4 regions of the Streptomyces sp. NPDC050211 genome follow, and region 2 is predicted to be linked to each of the others. Evidence: riboswitches for the same ligand, from Rfam matches in the RefSeq annotation. Region 2 holds a riboswitch; each other region holds the start of a gene.
What was found. Region 2 has a riboswitch for cyclic di-AMP ahead of AB0I98_RS22630 (LysM peptidoglycan-binding domain-containing M23 family metallopeptidase). Riboswitches for the same ligand answer to the same signal wherever they lie in the genome.

Region 1 (4,745 bases), on a different contig from region 2:
GACTTCACGCAGTGTGGTGACCGAAGTGAGGAATCCGGGACCCCTGGGGGTTACGGGCTGCTATGGGCCGCATATATGCAACCCCCTGCGTAGGGCAGGCCGGTGTCATGTGCCCCGACCGCCTCTGATTAGGCTCCGGCCTCATGGACGTACTCATCCATCTCTTCGTCGGCCTGCACATCATCGGCATCGCCGCCCTGCTCGGCGGCTTCTTCACCCAGATGAAGGCGATGGGCCAGGGCACCGCCCGCTTCGTCCCCGCGATGCTGCACGGCGCGCTGACGATGCTGGTCACCGGCATGATCCTGGTCGGCCTCAACCAGGCCGACGACCAGTCCGTCAACAACATCAAGATCGGTGTGAAGCTGGCGCTGCTGGTCGTGATCCTCGGGCTCGTCTATGTGAAGCGCGACGACGAGAAGGTGGAGAAGCCGCTGTTCGGCCTGGTCGGACTGCTGACCACGGCGAACGTCTTCATCGCGGTGCTGTGGACCTGACGTCCTGCGGTGCGGCGGCGGAGGTGACGGCGGCCCGCGCGGCAGCGATCGCCCCGGCCGCGACCGCGAGCCAAGCGGCCACCGCGATCCACAGCAGCACCTCACCCAGCGCCTCCAGCCACGGCACATCGAGGGCGGAGGACACCGAGAGGGTCCCCGCCGCCGTCAGCCCCAGCGGGAAGACGGTCGCCCAGCGCCGCACGTCGTAGCGCGGCCGGGGGCGGGCGAACTCGGCGACGAGCAGGACGGCGTACCAGGCCAGGGCGAGCACGAGCACCACGGCGGTCATGAAGCGCAGGACGCCGTCGTTGTCGTCGTTCCAGAGGTACAGGCTCGCGCTGTCGGCGGCGACGATTTTCGACCCGGCGAGCGCGGAGACGGCGAGCGCGCCGCCCGCGACCCAGTGATCACCGGCGCCTTCGGCCACCTGCCGCAGATCGAAGCAGGCCAGCGCAACGCAGTACAGCACAAGCCCCAGCCAGAACAGCACCATCGCCGCCCGCGCGAGCCAGGCCGCCCCCTCGGCGGCGGCCAGGGTGGCGCCGAGCACCGCGAGTCCCTGTGTGGCCACACAGCCGAGGAACACCGTGCCCGGCATACGCCGCCGCCAGTGCCGTACGGCGGCGAAGAGCGGCACGGGCCACAGCACGGCGGCCAGTGCGAGCAGCGCCTCGGCGAGCGGCTGCCAGTCGAGGGCGGAGAAACGGGTGCCGAGGACCGTCGTCGCCGCCACGGCGGTGAGCGCGCCCGGCGCCGCCGTCTCCGCGGCCCACCTCTCCCGCCGCCGCGGCAGCCGTACGACGAAGTCCGCGGCCAGTCCCAGCCACGCCGCGCAGGCCGCCGCGAGGGCGATACGGGACAGGACCTCGTACCCCGTCAGATGCAGACCGACCGACACGATGCCGGTCGCCATAACGGTGGCACCGGCCGTCGGCGAGCGCTGTGCCCACCAGGCGCGGAGGGGAGAGAGGCTGGGCATGGGCCCGATGGTAGGGAGCGGCACGCGCCTTGAGAGCGGGGCACGCGCGCGTGCCTACGGAAAACCGCCTGTGCCGCGTCCCCGTCCCGTCAGGCGGGCCGTACCACGCTGTGGATCGACGACTCACCGTCGTAGAAGATCGACTCCTCGCGCACATACGCCCCCGGCTTCGGCGCGTGGATCATCATCCCGTTGCCGATGTAGATGCCGACGTGGCTGATGTCGTCGTAGAAGAAGACCAGGTCGCCCGGCTGGGCGGCGGAGAGGGAGACCGTCGTGCCGGCGTTCACCTGGTCCCAGGTGGTGCGCGGGAGGGAGATGCCGGCGGCGTTCCAGGCGGCCTGGGTGAGGCCCGAGCAGTCGTAGGAGTCGGGGCCGGTCGCGCCCCAGACGTACGGCTTGCCGATCGTGGAGCGGGCGAAGGCGAGGACCTTCTCGGCCTTGGTGGCGTACGAGGAGTCGGCCACGGAGGTGTCGGAGGACTCCGACGTGCCGGTGCCGCTCTCCTGCTGCTGCGCCGTCTCCTGGGCCGCCGCCTCCGCCGCCTGCTGCCTGGCGAGTTCCGCGGCCTTGCGCTCGGCCTCCTGCTGCTTCTGCCGCTCGATCTCCGCGAGCCGCGCCTTCTCCTCGGCGGTCAGCTTCGACAGCAGCTCGCGCGCGTCGGCCAGCTTCTGCTGGACGGTCGTCTTGGCGGACTTCAGGTCGCCCTGCGACTCGGTGAGCGTCTCGAGGCTCGCGGTGGCCTCCCGGCGCTTCTCCATCGTCGCGGACTGCTGCGTGACGAAGTCGTCGACCGCCTCCTTCTGACGGCCGGTCATCCGGTCCATCAGCTGGGTCTGGTCGAAGTAGTCCTGCGGGGTGTCCGCGAGCAGGAAGGTTGCCGTGTCGGGGGCGGAGGCGCCGGTGCGGTACTGGGCCGAGGCGAAGGAACCCAGTTCCTCGCGCGCCTCGTTGAGCTTCTGCGTGCGCTGCGCGACGTCGTCGAGGAGGGTGTCGACGCGCTTGCGCTGCTTGGTGGTCTTCTCTTTCGCCGAGTTGTACTTCTCGGTCGCCGACTCGGCCTGGCGGTAGAGATCGCCGACCTTCTTCTCGACCTCTTCGAGACTCGGCTTGTCGTCGGCCGCGGGGGCGGCGTTGGCCGACTGGGACAGCAGGGCCACGGAGGTGAGGGCCGCCGTGGCGAGGGCGGGGGTCCGTATGCCTGCGACGCGCGAACCCGAAGGACGCGACTTGCGGTGCGACGCCAAGGGAGGCGACTCCTTCCATCGTCCGCCTACCGAGTTAGCTGTCGGGTTCGGGCGGGTGGTTCGGAAGGGTTGCCCTACGACCGCTTCCCGAAGGGAAGTCCGGCCGATTCACCCCAAGTTCGGTGGGTCCCCGGCTCCGGACTGCCCCGTGGGCGTGCCGGACTCGGCGGAGGCCGTACGGCCCGGCGACGTTCGCCGGTAGGGGTCGTGCGGCCTGGAGGAACGCTAGCCAACTCGTGTGGCCTCTGTGAAGGTTGATGGGCGATATGCCCGATACATTTTCGTGACCTTAGCGCAGGACGTCGCTCGCTGTGGTCAATACGGAAGGGTCTGCGGTGAGTTGCTCGTATTTTGTCCGGAGTGACGTCGTCCGCCCGCTTCGGGGCGGTAGCTTCCAGCCAGCCACGGTCGGGAGCCGTGGCGGCTGGGAGGGAGTACGGCCATGAGGAAACGCACCGCACTCGTCATCGCCACAGGAGTCGCACTCACCGTCACCGCGGGCATCGCACCCGCGAGCGCGGGCGCCGGTCAGGACGGCCGCACCGGCGGTAAACCCGTCGTCCGCGCGATCGCGAAGGGCCTCGACAATCCACGCCAGTTGTCGTACGACCACGGGCGCCTGTACGTCGCCGAGGCCGGCCGGGGCGGCAAGAAGTGCATCGGGGAGGGGCCGGAAGGCGAGACCTGCATCGGCCTCACGTCGGCCGTCACCAAGATCTACTGGAACGGGGGCGCGTGGAAGCACCACAGGGTGGTGCAGGGCCTGCCCTCGGCCGCCGCCCCGGACGGCGGCTTCGCGACCGGCGTCGACGGCGTCTCCGCGCGGCACGGCAAGATCTGGGGCGTCGAGACCTTCGCCCCGCCGGAGGCCGGAGTGCCCACGACGCCGCCCTGGGACAAGCTCGGCAAGCTGCTGAAGATCAGCCACGGCAAGGCGAAGATCGCCGCGGACATCGCGGCCGTGGAGCTGAAGCACAACCCGCACAAGGCATCCGTGGAGTCCAACCCGTACGCCGTCCTCGCGCTCCCCGACGGCCGCAAGATCGTCGCGGACGCCGCGGGCAACGACCTGATCGAGGTCTCGCCGTCCGGCCGGGCCCGCCCCTTCACCGTCTTCCCGGACCACGACAAGAACCAGTCCGTCCCGACCTCCCTCGCGCTCGGCCCCGACGGCAAGCTCTACGTCGGCGAGCTCAACGGCGAGAGTGAGAAGCCCACCGCGCGCGTGTGGCAGGTCGACCCCTGGACCGGCAAGATCCTCGGCTGGAAGTCCGGCTTCGGCTCGATCACCGGCCTCGCCCTCAACGACAAGGGCGACCTGTACGTCAGCCAGCTCTTCGCCGGCGTCGTCACCAAGGTCTCCCACGGCAAGCGGACGAACGTGAAGGTCCCCTTCCCGGCGGGCGTGGCCGTCGACCCGTACGACGGCAAGCTCTATGTCTCGGCCTGGTCCGTCGCCGATCGCGACGGAACGGACCTGGGCCAGGGAAAGACGCCGGGCGGCCAGGTCTGGAAGATCCTCGGCTTCTGAGTCGACTGGGGCTCCGCCGACTCTGAGACCCTTGGGCCTTGGAATTCGGCGATGTTCTCAGGGCGGCGGCGGGCTGTCAGTGGGGCGCCTTAGGGTCTGTCCGATGGACCGGTTCGGGTTTCGCGCCGGTTCCTGATCAACAGACCCGAGCGGGGTCTGGTGCGCGTGCCAGACCCCGCGACCCCCGGACTGGGCCATCGGGCAGGCCCTAAACTCGGAGAGCGATGAGCAGCCTCTTTGATGACAGCTTCCTGGCGGACCTCCAGGCCCCGCGGGGCCGTGCGGAGGAACCCCCGCCGCCGCCCGAGGACGATCATGTGCCGGAGCCGATTCCGGACGATCTGTTCGGCGGGAAGTTCGACGCGCCGCCGGACCGGGACGCGTACTACCGGGACGGCGCGCACCGCCCGGCGGTGGACCCGGCCGCGCTCCTGGACGGGCTGAACGAGAACCAACGAGCGGCCGTCGTCCACTCCGGCTCGCCGCTGCTC
Region 2 (4,745 bases):
TCACGGACATAGATGATGTTGGTACTTGAGTGCACCTGTTCGGAACTGTGGAGACGTGATGCTGGAAATTTCCGAGAACGGCCGTACGTGGCTCCTGACCGGGCCGACCAGCGGTTACGCCATCCATCTCACCGACAGCCACGAGCTGCTGCACCTGCACTGGGGCCCGCGGATCACGCTCGCCGACGCCGAGGCCCTCGCCGTCCGTCCGCTGCCGGACTACCGGCCCTTCGAGGCCCCGCTCGACGGACGCGAGGAGTACCCCGTCGAGGGCGGCCCCCGCTTCGCCCGGCCCGCCCTCTCCGTACGCACCGAGGAGCGGCGCGGCACCGAGTGGCGCTTCGAGGCGTACGAGTCCGAGGGCGACGCGCTGCGACTGCGATTCCGCGACGGCGGCCTGGCCGTCACGCTGCACTACCGGATGCGCGACGACGTGGTGGAGCGCTGGGTGACCCTCGACAACGAAGGGCCGGAGGTCGAGCTGCTGCGGGCCGACTCCGCGGCCTGGACCCTGCCCGACCGCGACAGCTGGCGGCTCTCCCAGCTGCACGGCCGCTGGGCCGCGGAGTCCCGCCTCGTGCGCTCCGACCTCACCTACGGTGAGAAGGTCATCGGCAGCCGCCGCGGACATACCGGACATCAGCACCTGCCCTGGGTCGCGCTGGACACCGACGCGACCGAGGAGCGCGGCGAGGTCTACGGCTGCGCGCTCGGCTGGTCCGGGTCCTGGCGGATCGCTGTGGCCCAACTCGCCGACGCGCGCGTGCAGATCACCGGCGGCGCCGGCTACGACGACTCGGGCCTGCTGCGGCTGGCGGCGGGCGAGTCGTTCACGACGCCCGTCTTCGCCGGTCTGTGGAGCGACGGCGGCTACGGCGGGGCGAGCCGCGCCTGGCACGCGTACCAGCGGACGTATGTCATTCCGGACGCGGGCGAGGACCGGCCGGTGCTCTTCAACTCCTGGGAGGCCACCGAGTTCGAGATCTCCGAGGAGCAGCAGCGGGCGCTGGCGCGGCGGGCCGCGGACATGGGCGTGGAGCTGTTCGTGGTCGACGACGGCTGGTTCGGGGCACGGACCAGCGACCGGGCCGGGCTCGGCGACTGGACACCCAACCCCGACCGCTTCCCCGGCGGGCTCAAGCCGCTGGCGGACCACGTGCACGGTCTCGGTATGCAATTCGGCATCTGGGTCGAGCCCGAAATGGTCAATCCGGACAGCGACCTGTATCGCGCCCACCCTGAATGGGTGCAGCACCAAACCGGGCGCAAGCGGACGGAATTCCGCAATCAGCTCGTACTGAACCTCGCCCGCGGGGACGTTCAGGAATACCTCAGGGAGCAGCTCGACACGCTCCTCTCCAGTGCCCCGATCGACTATGTGAAGTGGGACTTCAATCGCTGCTTCACCGACGCGGGCTGGCCGGGAGAGGCGTATCCGCAGCGGTTGTGGGTGGACCATGTGCGTGCGCTGTACGGGCTGTTGGACCGGCTGCGGGACGCGCACCCCGGCGTCGCCTTCGAGTCCTGCTCGGGCGGCGGCGGCCGGATCGACCTCGGCGTGCTGGGCCGTACCGACCAGGTGTGGACCTCGGACAACACCGACCCGCTCGACCGGCTCGCCATCCAGCACGGCTTCAGCCAGGTCCACCCCGCGCGCGTGATGGCGGCCTGGGTCACCGACAGCCCGAACGCCATGCTCAACGGCCGGGTCAGCTCGCTGCGCTTCCGCTTCGTGAGCGCCATGGCCGGGGTGCTCGGGGTCGGCGGTGACCTCACCGAGTGGACGGACGACGAGCTGGCCGAGGCTCGGAACTGGGTGGGTCTGTACAAGGAGATCCGGCCCCTCGTGCAGCGCGGCGACCTCTACCGGCTGCGGCCCCCGCAGGGCGGGCTGAGTGCGGTGCAGTACGTGCTCGGCGACGAGACCGTCGTCCTCGCCTGGCTCGAGGCGCAGCGTTACGGCGAGCCCGTTCCGGCGCTGCGACTGCGCGGCCTCGACCCGACAGGGTCGTATGAATGCCGCGAAACGGGCGAAGTTCACCGGGGTGCGGTCTTGCTGCACCACGGGTTGCGCACGGGGCTGCGTGGTGACCTCGATGCGGCAGTTCTCCGCCTGCGTCGCATCTGAGTGATCTGTCCGAATTAGGATCTTCATTCCAACTCGCTCTGGAATAAAGCGTCCTGTGGTGAAGCTGCGTGAGCAGCGTCATATTCGTGACCGAGCGTTGTCCGTCATGTTCACGTAATTCACGTGGTTTTCCAGGGGATTGAATCCACTGGCCGGGGTGGAATTCACGGAGGGTGACTGGGTTTTCTCACAAGGGATCAAGAGAAACGCACAACCGTGGAACCTCTTGCTTGTCCCTTTGCGTCTTGGTCGCTTACGTTCGCCACCAATCCGGACGGACGCCCAATCCTGCCGCCGCCCGGAGACCGCTCAACTCACCCGTGAACGGCAGGAGCGGGGGACCCACAGGTACAACCGCCTGTTCCGGTCTCCGGAACGGCTAGGGGTTAAGTCGCCACCGCGCGGCCGGACATCTCCAGTCCGCACCCGACAGCTCACCTCGTAGGCGCCGGAGAGGAATTCGTCATGCCCGCGAAGGGTAAGCACCGCCGTCCCAAGAGCCAGCGCTTCACTCGCTCCATCGCCGTCGCCGGAACCGGTGGCGCCGCGCTCGCCCTCCCGCTCCTCGGGGCCACCGGAGCGCATGCCGCTCCCGCCAAGTCGGTTTCGGAAAAGGCCGTTCAGTCGGTTCCGACGACCGAAAAGAAGGCCGCGGAGAAGACCGCCGCCGCGAAGAGCTCGGGTGTACGGACCTATTCGGTGCGGGCCGGTGACTACCTTTCGAAGATCGCCGACGAGCAGAATGTCAGCGGTGGCTGGAAGAAGCTCTATGCGGACAACCGCGAGGCCGTCGGCTCCGACCCGTCGATGATCCACCCCGGCCTGAAGCTCTCGATCGGCAAGAAGGCCACGACCGGTTCTTCCAAGTCGTCGTCCTCTTCGTCGGCTTCGTCTTCATCGTCCTCTTCTTCGCCGAAGTCGTCCGGTTCTTCTGATTCATCTGGTTCATCCGCTTCGGGTTCGTCGAAGTCGTCCTCGAACACGGCGACCACCCAGTCCTCCGACACCACGAGCACGGCCGGCGGCTTCGCCCTCCCCGTGGCCGGTGCCAGCATCGGTACCCCGTACCGCATGTCGGGCAGCATGTGGTCCAGCGGCTACCACACCGGCGTCGACTTCGCCGCCCCGACCGGCACTCCGCTCAAGGCCGTCGGTGCGGGCACGGTCGTCTCCGCGGGCTGGGGCGGCGCGTACGGCAACGAGGTCGTCATCAAGCTGGCCGACGGCCACTACGCGCAGTACGCCCACCTGTCCTCGCTCTCCGTCTCCAGCGGCCAGAGCGTGACCGCGGGCCAGCAGATCGGCCTCTCCGGCTCGACCGGCAACTCGACCGGCCCGCACCTGCACTTCGAGATCCGCACCACCCCGGACTACGGCTCGGACGTCGACCCCGTCGCCTACCTCCGCTCGAAGGGTGTCTCCGTCAGCTGACACCCGGCGCCTGAAGCGTCCCCCACGCCACCGAAGGCCGGACCCCGATCCCCGGGTCCGGCCTTCGGTGCCGGCCGTGCGGGAATCCCGGTCGGGACGTATTCCTGAATTGGCGAACACTTTAGGAGTGGCTTATCTCACCGTCCGTCAACCCCTTCCTACGGTCGCGTAGCTCACATCCGAAGGTGAATCATGGGCCGACGTGGCAGACGATTCGAAGAATGACATCAGATCAGTGATCGGGTCGTACGTGGCGGTGGGGGACAGCTTCACCGAGGGCGTCGGCGACCCCGGCCCCGACGGGGCGTTCGTCGGCTGGGCCGACCGATTCGCGGTACTGCTCGCGGACCGGCGGCCGGAGGGCGACTTCGAGTACACCAACCTTGCCGTGCGCGGCAGACTCCTCGACCAGATCGTGGCCGACCAACTCCCGCGGGCCGTCGAACTCGCCCCGGACCTGGTCTCGTTCTGCGCGGGCGGCAACGACATCCTCCGGCCCGGAACCGACCCCGACGAGGTCGCCGAGCGCTTCGAGCGGGCGATCGTCCGGCTCACCTCGGCCGTCGGCACCGTCATGGTGACGACCGGCTTCGACACCCGGGGCGTCCCGGTGCTGAAGCATCTGCGCGGCAAGATCGCCACCTACAACGGACATGTCCGGGCCATCGCCGACCGGTACGGCTGCCCGGTGCTCGACCTGTGGTCCCTGAAAGCCATTCAGGACCGGCGGGCCTGGGGCGACGACCGGCTCCACCTCTCGGCCGAAGGGCACACGCGCGTGGCGCTGCGCGCCGGCCAGGTCCTCGGCCTGGAAGTCCCGGCAGACCCCGAGCAGCCCTGGCCCCCGCTGCCCCCGCGCGGCACCCTCGAGGTGCGGCGGGACGACGTCCACTGGGCGCGCGAGTATCTGGTGCCGTGGATCGGGCGGCGGTTGCGCGGGGAGTCGTCGGGCGACCATGTGACGGCGAAGGGCACGCTGTCGCCGGACGACATCAAGGAGCGGATCGCGTCCGTGGCTTGAGTCTGTGCGTCAGCGGGGCGGTGAGCCGGACGGCCCGGCTCACCGCCCCGGCGCCGTGAACGCCTCCCGCTCCAGCCCCAGTTCGCGGGCGAGGGCGTCGTCCACCCATTCCTGCGCCCGCGCGCGTGACACCGCTCCGGTGTAGGCGGTCATCTGTACGGCGAG
Region 3 (4,745 bases), on a different contig from region 2:
ACCTCATCGACGGGTTCGCCGAGAAGGGATCCGCCGACCTCATCCACGAGTTCGCGTTCCCGCTCCCTATCCTCGCCATCTGCGACCTGCTCGGCGTCCCGCGCGAGGACCAGGACGACTTCCGGGACTGGGCGGGCATGATGATCCGGCATCAAGGCGGCCCCAGGGGCGGAGTCGCGCGGTCGGTGAAGAAGATGCGGGGCTATCTCGCCGACCTCATCCACCGCAAGCGCGAGGCCCTCCCCGCCGAACCCACGCCCGGCGAGGACCTCATCTCCGGTCTCATCCGCGCTTCCGACCACGGCGAGCACCTCACGGAGAACGAGGCCGCGGCGATGGCCTTCATCCTCCTGTTCGCCGGCTTCGAGACGACCGTCAACCTCATCGGCAACGGCACGTACGCCCTCCTGACCCACCCCGAGCAGCGCGCCCGCCTCCAGAGGTCCCTCGCCGCCCACGACACCGCCCTCCTGGAAACCGGCGTCGAGGAACTCCTGCGCTACGACGGCCCCGTGGAACTGGCCACCTGGCGGTTCGCCACCGAGCCGCTCACCATCGGCGGGCAGGCGATCGCCGCCGGCGACCCCGTCCTCGTCGTCCTCGCCGCCGCCGACCGGGACCCGGAGCGGTTCGCCGACCCCGACGTCCTCGACCTCGGCCGCCGTGACAACCAGCACCTCGGATACGGCCACGGCATCCACTACTGCCTCGGCGCCCCGCTCGCCCGCCTGGAAGGCCAGACCGCCCTCGCCACCCTCCTCACCCGCCTCCCCGACCTGCGACTCGCGATGGATCCGACCGACCTGAGATGGCGCGGCGGACTCATCATGCGCGGCCTACGCACACTGCCGGTCGAGTTCACGCCGCGGGTCTGATGGCCTGCTGGTCGAGTGCGCGCCGCGGGTCTGCTGGTCTGCCGGTCGAGTGCGCGCCGCGGGTCTGCTGGTCTGCTGGTCGAGTGCGCGCCGCGGGTCTGCTGGTCTGCTGGTCGAGTGCGCGCCGCGGGTCTGCTGGTCTGCTGGTCGAGTGCGCGCCGCGGGTCTGCTGGTCTGCCGGTCGAGTGCGCGCCACCGGTCTGATGGCCTGCCGGTCGCGTTCACCTCGACCGGCTGGTGACTTGCCCGTCGAGTTCGCGCCACCTGGCCAACTCGCCTCACCTGCGCAAAGGTGACACGCACTCACGTCTGTGATCTTCACGTGATCTACGCGGCATTAACTTGTGACAAGTGAGGGGCTGCCTATACGTTCACGGATCAGCGCGGCCCCCCAGCCTCACCCGCCGCGCCGGTCCCTGCTGTCTCGCGAAAGGCCCCCGCATGCTCTCCGGGAACGGTCGTCACCGTCGCCCCCGTCAGGCCCCGGCCCTGCTCGTCGCGGCCGGAGTGACCGGCTCCGCCATCGCCATCCCCCTCCTCGGTGCGAGCGGCGCGAGCGCGGCCGACGGCAGCACCTGGGACAAGGTCGCGGAGTGTGAGAGCGGCGGCGCCTGGAGCGCCAACAGCGGCAACGGGTTCTTCGGCGGACTGCAGTTGCCCCAGGAGGACTGGGAGCGGTACGGCGGCCTCGACTACGCCCCGAGTGCCGACCAGGCCAGCCGTTCCCAGCAGATAGCCGTCGCCGAGAAGATCCTCGCGGACCAGGGCGCCGGCGCGTGGCCCGCATGCGGACTGCTCCACGGCCTCGGTGAGGACTCCCGCTCGGCGAACGTCGACACGGGCCTGGAGGGCGAGGCATCGGCCGAACCGTCCACGTCGCCCGACGCTTCCTCCGACTCATCTGACTCACCCGGTTTGTCCGACTCGCCTGAGTCGTCCTCGTCTTCGGAGTCTTCGGAGTCGTCCCCCTCGGCTTCCCCTTCCTCGTCCTCTCCTTCGCCGTCCTCCCCGTCTCCGTCTGACGAGCCGTCGGATACGACGGACAACCCGGCCAAGTCGGACACATTCGTCGAATCCAGCCCGAGTGCCTCCACGGGTTCCGCCGAGGATGACGATACGGACAAGTCAGGCCAGAGTGGCGGCTCTTCGTACCTTACGGACACCGGCACCGGAACCGGCAAACATCGGGGCGTCAGCGCGGACGAGGCCGAGAGTGAGGTGCGCGCCGACACCGCCGGCCGTCACGCCTCCTACAGCGTCCGCGCCGGGGACACTCTCACGACGATCGCCGACTCCCTTGAGGTGAGCGGCGGATGGCGTGCGCTCTACACCGAGAACCAGGGAACCATCGGTACCGACCCGGACCTCATCATCCCCGGTCAGACCCTCGAAGTCGGTGTCGAAACGGGCGAAAACCAGCGGTAGTTGACTCCCTGTTTAGCGCTGAATGTCCGGTTCGGTGAAAGTGTGGGATGAGTCTCAGAAGCCCTGATCGTCTTTGAAATTCCGCGGATCGCGTGTCTACGGTCATCACCGCTCGCCAACACGAGCCCCGGCTGCCACAACGCCGAATCCTGCCAGTGGCCGCACGGGAACAGTCGTCGCTTAACAGCGCCGTAGGCAGGAGCGGGGGACCCAAGGTAAGTGCCGCGCCCGTCAGTTGACCGAGCGGCTTGGGGTGAAGCCGTGCCCCGTACGAGACCAGAGCCTCGTACGAGACATGGCCGGGCAACTCAACCGGCCCGAACCCGACAGCTCACCTCGCAGGCGTCGGTGAGGGGATCAACCATGCTGTTTTCCGGCAAGGGCAAGCACCGCCGTCCGTCCAAGGCCACTCGGGCCATCGCCATCGCCGGTGTCACCGGTGCCGCCGTCGCCGCCCCGCTGATGGCGGCCGGCAACGCCTCCGCCGCCACCGCCTCCGAGTGGGACGCCGTCGCCCAGTGCGAGTCCGGCGGCAACTGGTCCATCAGCACCGGCAACGGCTACTACGGCGGTCTGCAGTTCTCCGCCTCCACCTGGGCCGCGTACGGCGGCACGCAGTACGCCGCCACCGCCAACCAGGCCTCCAAGGCCCAGCAGATCGAGATAGCCGAGAAGGTCCTCGCGGGCCAGGGCAAGGGTGCCTGGCCGAACTGCGGCACCGGCCTGTCGAGCGCCTCGTACAACGGTTCCTCGTCGAACCAGAGCAGCGAGAGCACCACGCGCTCCAGCGAGGAGCAGTCGGCCTCCCGCTCCGCCGAGCGCCCCGCGCCCGAGCAGAGCACCAAGAAGACCGTCACCACCCCGACCGGCAAGAAGGTCAAGAAGGGCGACGGCGAGTACAAGGTCGTCAAGGGCGACACCCTCAGCACCATCGCCGAGGAGCACGACGTCAAGGGCGGCTGGGCGAAGGTGTTCGAGCTCAACAAGGACATCGTCTCGGACGCCGACCTCATCTACCCGGGTCAGCAGCTGCACCTCAAGTGATCTTGCCTCCGCAGGCAGGACACAGTTGAACCACAGCTCCCTCACATCCGTGGTCCTCATGGTGAAGGCCTCGTGAGGGTCCCCCCGTCCCCACGGGCTCCCCGTCCCCGGTGCGTCATTCCCCCGTACGCACCGGGGCGGGGCTTTTTTCTGCCCCGCTTCTGCCCCGCGTCCGGCTCACTTCTGACACACTTTTTGTTCCGTTCAGAAACAATTTGCTCTCGGTTCTGTCCATCGGGTGGGTGACCCGGTGGCCGATCGCCCGGAGCCGGTTAGGCTCATCTCGCAGAGCCGCTGCGGTCCTGCTAAACCGCGTCACATCCACGAAGGAGATGCTCGTGCCGTCCATCGACGTCGTCGTAGCCCGGGAAATCCTGGACTCCCGAGGCAACCCCACGGTCGAGGTCGAGGTCGGCCTCGACGACGGCAGCACGGGTCGTGCCGCCGTTCCGTCCGGTGCGTCCACCGGCGCCTTCGAGGCCATCGAGCTGCGTGACGGCGACCCCAACCGCTACATGGGCAAGGGCGTCGAGAAGGCCGTCCTCGCCGTCATCGAGCAGATCGGCCCGGAGCTGGTCGGCTACGACGCCACCGAGCAGCGCCTGATCGACCAGGCGATGTTCGACCTGGACGCCACCGACAACAAGGGCTCGCTCGGCGCCAACGCCATCCTCGGCGTCTCCCTCGCCGTCGCCCACGCCGCCTCCGAGGCCAGCGACCTCCCGCTCTTCCGCTACCTGGGCGGCCCGAACGCGCACCTGCTGCCGGTGCCGATGATGAACATCCTGAACGGCGGCTCGCACGCCGACTCCAACGTGGACATCCAGGAGTTCATGATCGCCCCCATCGGCGCGGAGACCTTCTCCGAGGCCCTGCGCTGGGGCGCCGAGGTCTACCACACCCTCAAGAAGGTGCTGAAGACCAAGGGCCTGTCCACCGGCCTCGGCGACGAGGGCGGCTTCGCCCCGAACCTGGAGTCCAACCGCGCCGCCCTCGACCTCATCATCGAGGCCATCAAGCAGGCCGGTTACGTCCCCGGCGAGCAGATCGCGCTCGCGCTCGACGTCGCCGCGTCCGAGTTCTACAAGGACGGCGTCTACGAGTTCGAGGGCAAGTCCCGCTCGGCCGCCGAGATGACGGAGTACTACGAGGAGCTCGTCTCCGCGTACCCGCTCGTCTCCATCGAGGACCCGCTGTACGAGGACGACTGGGCCGGCTGGAACGTCATCACCGAGAAGCTGGGCGACAAGGTCCAGATCGTCGGCGACGACCTCTTCGTCACCAACCCGGAGCGCCTGGCCCGCGGCATCGAGGAGGGCTCCGCGAACGCCCTGCTGGTCAAGGTCAACCAGATCGGCTCGCTGACCGAGACCCTGGACGCCGTCGAGATGGCCCAGCGCA
Region 4 (4,745 bases), on a different contig from region 2:
GCTGGATCCGAACGACGACCTCGCACGGCTCGGCGACCCCTGGCCGCGCACGCCGGATCGCTGGGCGGACGAGCAAGAGCGCGAGGCCCGACGCTATTTCGCGGATGTCGAGGTGGTGGTGTGGACGCCGGGCCTGAACCGTGGACGCCCGATCTCCTTCTACCCGCTCCCCGACTTCGGTCCGGTCCTTGACGACGAGGACGACTTCCCGCGTCTGGTCAGGTCGACCGTGACATCACTCGCGCCGCATGCCGGCATACGGGGCAGCAGTGCTCGCGCGACCCAGCAGCTGGGGGTCCTCAAACGCGCCCTCGAACAGTACGCGCGCGACGGCGGCAAGACCTTGGCCGACTTCGTCGAGCTGCTCGCCGAGCCCCCGCCCGACATCGTCAACAGCAGGACCAGGCGCTTCGCGGTTCAGATGGCGGACACGCTCGAAGCAGCGATGGAGACCGACCCGCTGTTCGGGGAGTCCGGCGCACCCGCCGATCCCGGGATGCTCCTGATCCCGTCGCCGGGGAAGACCGCACGTATCTCGGTGATCAGCTTCGTCGGCCTGTCCGGCGACGGACCGGCCCAATTCGTCCGCCGCCTCCAGGCGACCTTGTTCTCATGGTTCCGGGCGCACCCGGTCGGCGACCGTGCCCTGGGCGGGCTGCTGGTGATGGACGAGGCGCAGAACTTCGTACCGTCCGGTGCGGCGAATCCGAGTACCGAAAGCACCGTTGAACTCATCCGTCAGATACGCAAGTACGGACTCGGGATGGTCCTCGCCTCGCAGACGCCCAGGGGGATCCACAACCAGGCGCTGGGCAACACGGTGAACCAGTTCATCGGCCGCCTCACCGTGCCCGCTCAGATCAACGCCGTCGAGACCATGGCGGAGGCGCGGAACGCGGTCCTCGACAACCTCGCCGGTCTCCAGCGCGGCACGTTCAACGCCGCGACCGAGGGGACCGGATTCAGCAAGATCGAGGTGCCGATCTGCCTCAGTCACCACGATGTGCCGCTCACGGAGGACGAGATCATCGAGCGCGCCCGCCGCGGGCTTGATCGTTGTCACCCGGCGTGAGTGGACGGTCTAGTTCCGGTAACAACTGACGCAACGTCAGAACTGGTGTGACTGCCGAGTTGCTGCTGCGCCGTGGTCAACTCGCCCGATTTTCACCGGTCATGGCCTGTACGTCCTGCGCAAAAACGTTAACGATCAAGCGGAACCGCTTGGAATCCGGCCCCCGCGTCTATTAACGTTCGATAACGCAGCGCGGTCGTCCCAGCCGTCACAAGAGTCGGCTCCGTGCGCACGCGCCGAATTCCGCAAGGGAACCGGGGAACCACCACCTTGGGGTGAATCGCGCGGATGCCACCGTGGAAGCACGGTAGGTATACGCGCGTAGGAGACCTTCCTGCTCCGAACCCGTCAGCTAACCCGGTAGGCGAGAAGGAAGGAAAGGAGTACGCCTACGTGGCGTCCAACCGGCCTGCCCCCGAGGCCCCCTTCGTGCCGAGTCAGCGCGAGCCCGACACCTTTGTGTACAGCGGCTTCCGCACCGACGACGAGGGCCCGCTGGAGGAGTGGAACCCCACCGAGGAGTCCATTCGTCCCGTACGCGGCCGGCACCGCGTCAGCAAGCAGCGCAACGGTGCATTCGCCCGTAGCTCCACGGTTCTCGGCGTCGGTGTCATAGCCGCCGTCGGCGCGGGCGGCATGGCCAGCGCCAACACCGGCAAGCCGCCGGTGTCCATCTCCCTGCCCGACCTGCCGTCCGTGGGCTCGATCATCTCGGACGACTCCGCCGAGGACTCGGCGGACACCGCGACCGCGCTCAGCAGTGTCAGCGTGGCCGCCACGGAAAGCGAGCAGTCCGCCGCCGACGCCGGTGAGGCGCTGCGCTCCCGGATCATCGCCCAGGCCGAGCGGCAGCAGGACCAGGTCGACAGCAAGGCCGCGCAGGCCGTGCAGGCCGCCGCGCAGAAGGAGGCCGCCGAAGCGGCCGCCAAGGCGGAGCAGGAGGCCAAGGCCAAGGCCGCCGCCGCGAAGAAGAAGGCGGAGGAGGAGGCCGCGGCCAAGGCGGAGGCCGAGCGGCTCGCCCAGCTGGCCAAGCAGTTCGCGCTGCCGACCTCCTCGTACACCATCACCTCGACCTTCGGTCAGGCCGGTTCCCTCTGGTCCTCCGGCTACCACACCGGCCTCGACTTCGCCGCCCCCACGGGCACGCTCATCAAGGCCATCCACAGCGGCACGATCACCGAGGCCGGCTGGGACGGCTCCTACGGCTACAAGACCGTCCTCACCCTCGATGACGGCACCGAGCTCTGGTACGCCCACCAGTCCTCGCTCAGCGTCAGCGTCGGCCAGAAGGTCGCCACCGGCGACGTCATCGGCCGCGTCGGCGCCACCGGCAACGTCACCGGCGCCCACCTCCACCTCGAGGTCCACACCGGCGGCTCCGACAGCGGCATCGACCCGATGGCCTGGCTGCGAAGCAAGGGGCTGAACCCCTGAGGTAGCTCAGCTGCGGGGCGGGGGCGTCAGGTCGGCCGTCGCCCCTTAGCTGCGGCCATCCGTCCCGCCAAGCTGCGGGCATGCGTGCCGCCTGGGGCGGTGCCCACCCGGCAGGCGGTGGCGTGGGCCGTCAAGCTGCGGGCCGCCGTCCCGCTCAGCTGCGGGCATTCGTGCCGCCTGGGGCGGCACGGGTGGGCGCAGGCGGCACCCCGTCAGCGCCGGGCTGCGCGACCCACCCCCGCCCAGCCCCCACGCCGGGCCACTCGCAACGCCGGCTAGGTCCGATACGGGTTGTACGCCGGATACGGGTAGGGCACCGCATTCCCATACCCCCCGTACACCGGCAAAGGCGGCGCAGCCACCCGCGCCGCATGCTCCAGCGCCGGCCCCGCAACCCCCCGCCGCTGCCACAGCTCATGCAGCAACTCCCGCTCCCGTACGACGAAGTCGGCCCCGGCCCGCCCCCGCCGCCCCCGATGCCGCAGAAACGCCAGCGACGTCGCGTACGCCTCGTACTGCGCCACCGCCCGCCCCGCCGGCCTGCCGAAGTGACGACGGGCGTACTCCCGGGCCAGCCGCCGCGCCCGCATCGACCCGAGCACAAAGGGCGCGGCCGGCCCCAGCCAGCCCGCGGCGACATACGCGGGCAGCTCGGCCCGTACGGTCCTCAGCTCCCGCTGCCGAGTCCAGATCACCAGCCAGGTCAGCAGCCCGAACGCGGGCACCATGAAGACGGCGTACACGGCGAAGAACCCGTACTCGCCGAAGCTCGACGAGCCGTTCCACATCGCGTGCATGCCCATCGCCAGCAGCAGCCCGGACAACGGCACGAGCACGCGCCGGACATGCTGCCGGTCCGCCGAGAGCGCGGCGACACCGAAGCCGATGCCGGTGAGGACGGTGAAGAGCGGGTGGGCGAACGGCGACATGATGATGCGGACGAAGAACGTCGCCGCGGTCACGGAGGCGATGCCGCGGTCACCGGTGAGCTGGTCGGTCCCGAAGGCCGTACCGAGGTAGAGAATGTTCTCGGTGAACGCGAAGCCGGTCGCGGTGACCCCCGCTATCACCACCCCGTCGACGATCCCGGTGAAGTCGCGTCGCCGGAAGAGGAAGACGAGCAGTACGGCCGCCGCCTTGGCGGACTCCTCCACGATCGGCGCTATCACCGTCGCCCCGAGGGTGTCCGCGCTGGACGGATCCGCGGTCGCCGTCGCTATCCATCTGGTCGCGAAGCTGTTGGCGACGATCGCTATCAGCGCCGCCGCGCAGGCGCCCCAGGCGAAGGCGAAGAGGAGATTGCGCCAGGGGCCGGGTTCGACCCGGTCGAGCCAGCGGAAGGCGGCTATCAGCAGCGGCACGGGGAACACCGAAAGACCGAGCCCGACCAGGAACCCCTCCGTGCCGGTCTGCTCGCGGACCAGGGCGAGGATGACGAGCCCGGACAGCGCGAGGAGCGTGATCAGGGCGCCGTACCGCACCCACCGCTTCTGCCACCAGTGCGCGTGCCGCCGTGCACCACCGGCGTCACCGGTGTGTGGGGGGAACGGGGGGCTGGTGGCCACGGCTTCGACCCTAACGAAGGAAGGTTACTGGGGACCTTCGTGCAGTACGCGACGGAAGAGCAGGTCGTTCACGACATGTCCCTTGTCCAGCCCCTGGCCCTCGAAACGGGTGAGCGGCCGGAAGTCGGGACGCGGCGCGAAACCGCCGTCGGGCTGCGTGTTCTCGAAGTCCGGATGCGCGCTCAGCACCTCGAGCATCTGTTCGGCGTACGGCTCCCAGTCCGTCGCACAGTGCACGGTCGCCCCCGGCTTCAGCCGGGTCGCGGCGAGGCTGAGGAACTCCGGCTGGATCAGCCGTCGCTTGTGGTGCCGCTTCTTGGGCCAGGGGTCGGGGAAGAAGACGCGCAGCCCGTCGAGGGAGTCGGGGGCGAGCATCTCGCGGAGCAGGATGATCGCGTCGCCGTTGCCCACGCGGATGTTGGACAGGCCGTGCTGGTCGGCCAGGTTGAGCAGATTGCCCTGGCCGGGGGTGTGCACGTCGACGGCGAGGATGTTGGTCCCGGGGTCCGCCGCCGCCATCTGAGCGGTCGCCTCCCCCATCCCGAACCCGATCTCCAGCACGACCGGGTTCGCGTTCCCGAACAGCTCGGTCAGGTCGACGACCCGCTGCCCGTCGATATCCAGCCCCCACTGGGGCCACAGCCGCTGCAACGCATCCGCCTGCCCCGCCGTCA

Region 1: it holds a riboswitch for cyclic di-AMP, as region 2 does, so the genes downstream of both, AB0I98_RS06310 (NlpC/P60 family protein) here and AB0I98_RS22630 (LysM peptidoglycan-binding domain-containing M23 family metallopeptidase) in region 2, are expected to answer to the same signal.
Region 3: it holds a riboswitch for cyclic di-AMP, as region 2 does, so the genes downstream of both, AB0I98_RS22925 (transglycosylase family protein) here and AB0I98_RS22630 (LysM peptidoglycan-binding domain-containing M23 family metallopeptidase) in region 2, are expected to answer to the same signal.
Region 4: it holds a riboswitch for cyclic di-AMP, as region 2 does, so the genes downstream of both, AB0I98_RS21725 (M23 family metallopeptidase) here and AB0I98_RS22630 (LysM peptidoglycan-binding domain-containing M23 family metallopeptidase) in region 2, are expected to answer to the same signal.

The regions. Positions count from the first base shown of each region.
Region 1 covers NZ_JBFALC010000004.1:140,842-145,586, forward strand. Annotated here, with positions in the region: gene AB0I98_RS06300 (hypothetical protein) at 144-497, shown strand; gene AB0I98_RS06305 (tellurite resistance/C4-dicarboxylate transporter family protein) at 475-1,476, opposite strand; gene AB0I98_RS06310 (NlpC/P60 family protein) at 1,566-2,723, opposite strand; cyclic di-AMP (ydaO/yuaA leader) riboswitch at 2,731-2,902, opposite strand; gene AB0I98_RS06315 (ScyD/ScyE family protein) at 3,166-4,254, shown strand; gene pcrA (DNA helicase PcrA) at 4,479-4,745, shown strand, end outside.
Region 2 covers NZ_JBFALC010000022.1:90,335-95,079, forward strand. Annotated here, with positions in the region: gene AB0I98_RS22625 (alpha-galactosidase) at 59-2,128, shown strand; cyclic di-AMP (ydaO/yuaA leader) riboswitch at 2,425-2,589, shown strand; gene AB0I98_RS22630 (LysM peptidoglycan-binding domain-containing M23 family metallopeptidase) at 2,594-3,559, shown strand; gene AB0I98_RS22635 (SGNH/GDSL hydrolase family protein) at 3,795-4,580, shown strand; gene AB0I98_RS22640 (TetR family transcriptional regulator C-terminal domain-containing protein) at 4,620-4,745, opposite strand, start outside.
Region 3 covers NZ_JBFALC010000023.1:15,657-20,401, forward strand. Annotated here, with positions in the region: gene AB0I98_RS22915 (cytochrome P450) at 1-875, shown strand, start outside; gene AB0I98_RS22920 (transglycosylase family protein) at 1,317-2,300, shown strand; cyclic di-AMP (ydaO/yuaA leader) riboswitch at 2,478-2,660, shown strand; gene AB0I98_RS22925 (transglycosylase family protein) at 2,664-3,344, shown strand; gene eno (phosphopyruvate hydratase) at 3,677-4,745, shown strand, end outside.
Region 4 covers NZ_JBFALC010000021.1:19,369-24,113, reverse strand. Annotated here, with positions in the region: gene AB0I98_RS21730 (DUF87 domain-containing protein) at 1-1,072, shown strand, start outside; cyclic di-AMP (ydaO/yuaA leader) riboswitch at 1,297-1,454, shown strand; gene AB0I98_RS21725 (M23 family metallopeptidase) at 1,466-2,506, shown strand; gene AB0I98_RS21720 (PrsW family intramembrane metalloprotease) at 2,782-4,071, opposite strand; gene trmB (tRNA (guanosine(46)-N7)-methyltransferase TrmB) at 4,096-4,745, opposite strand, start outside.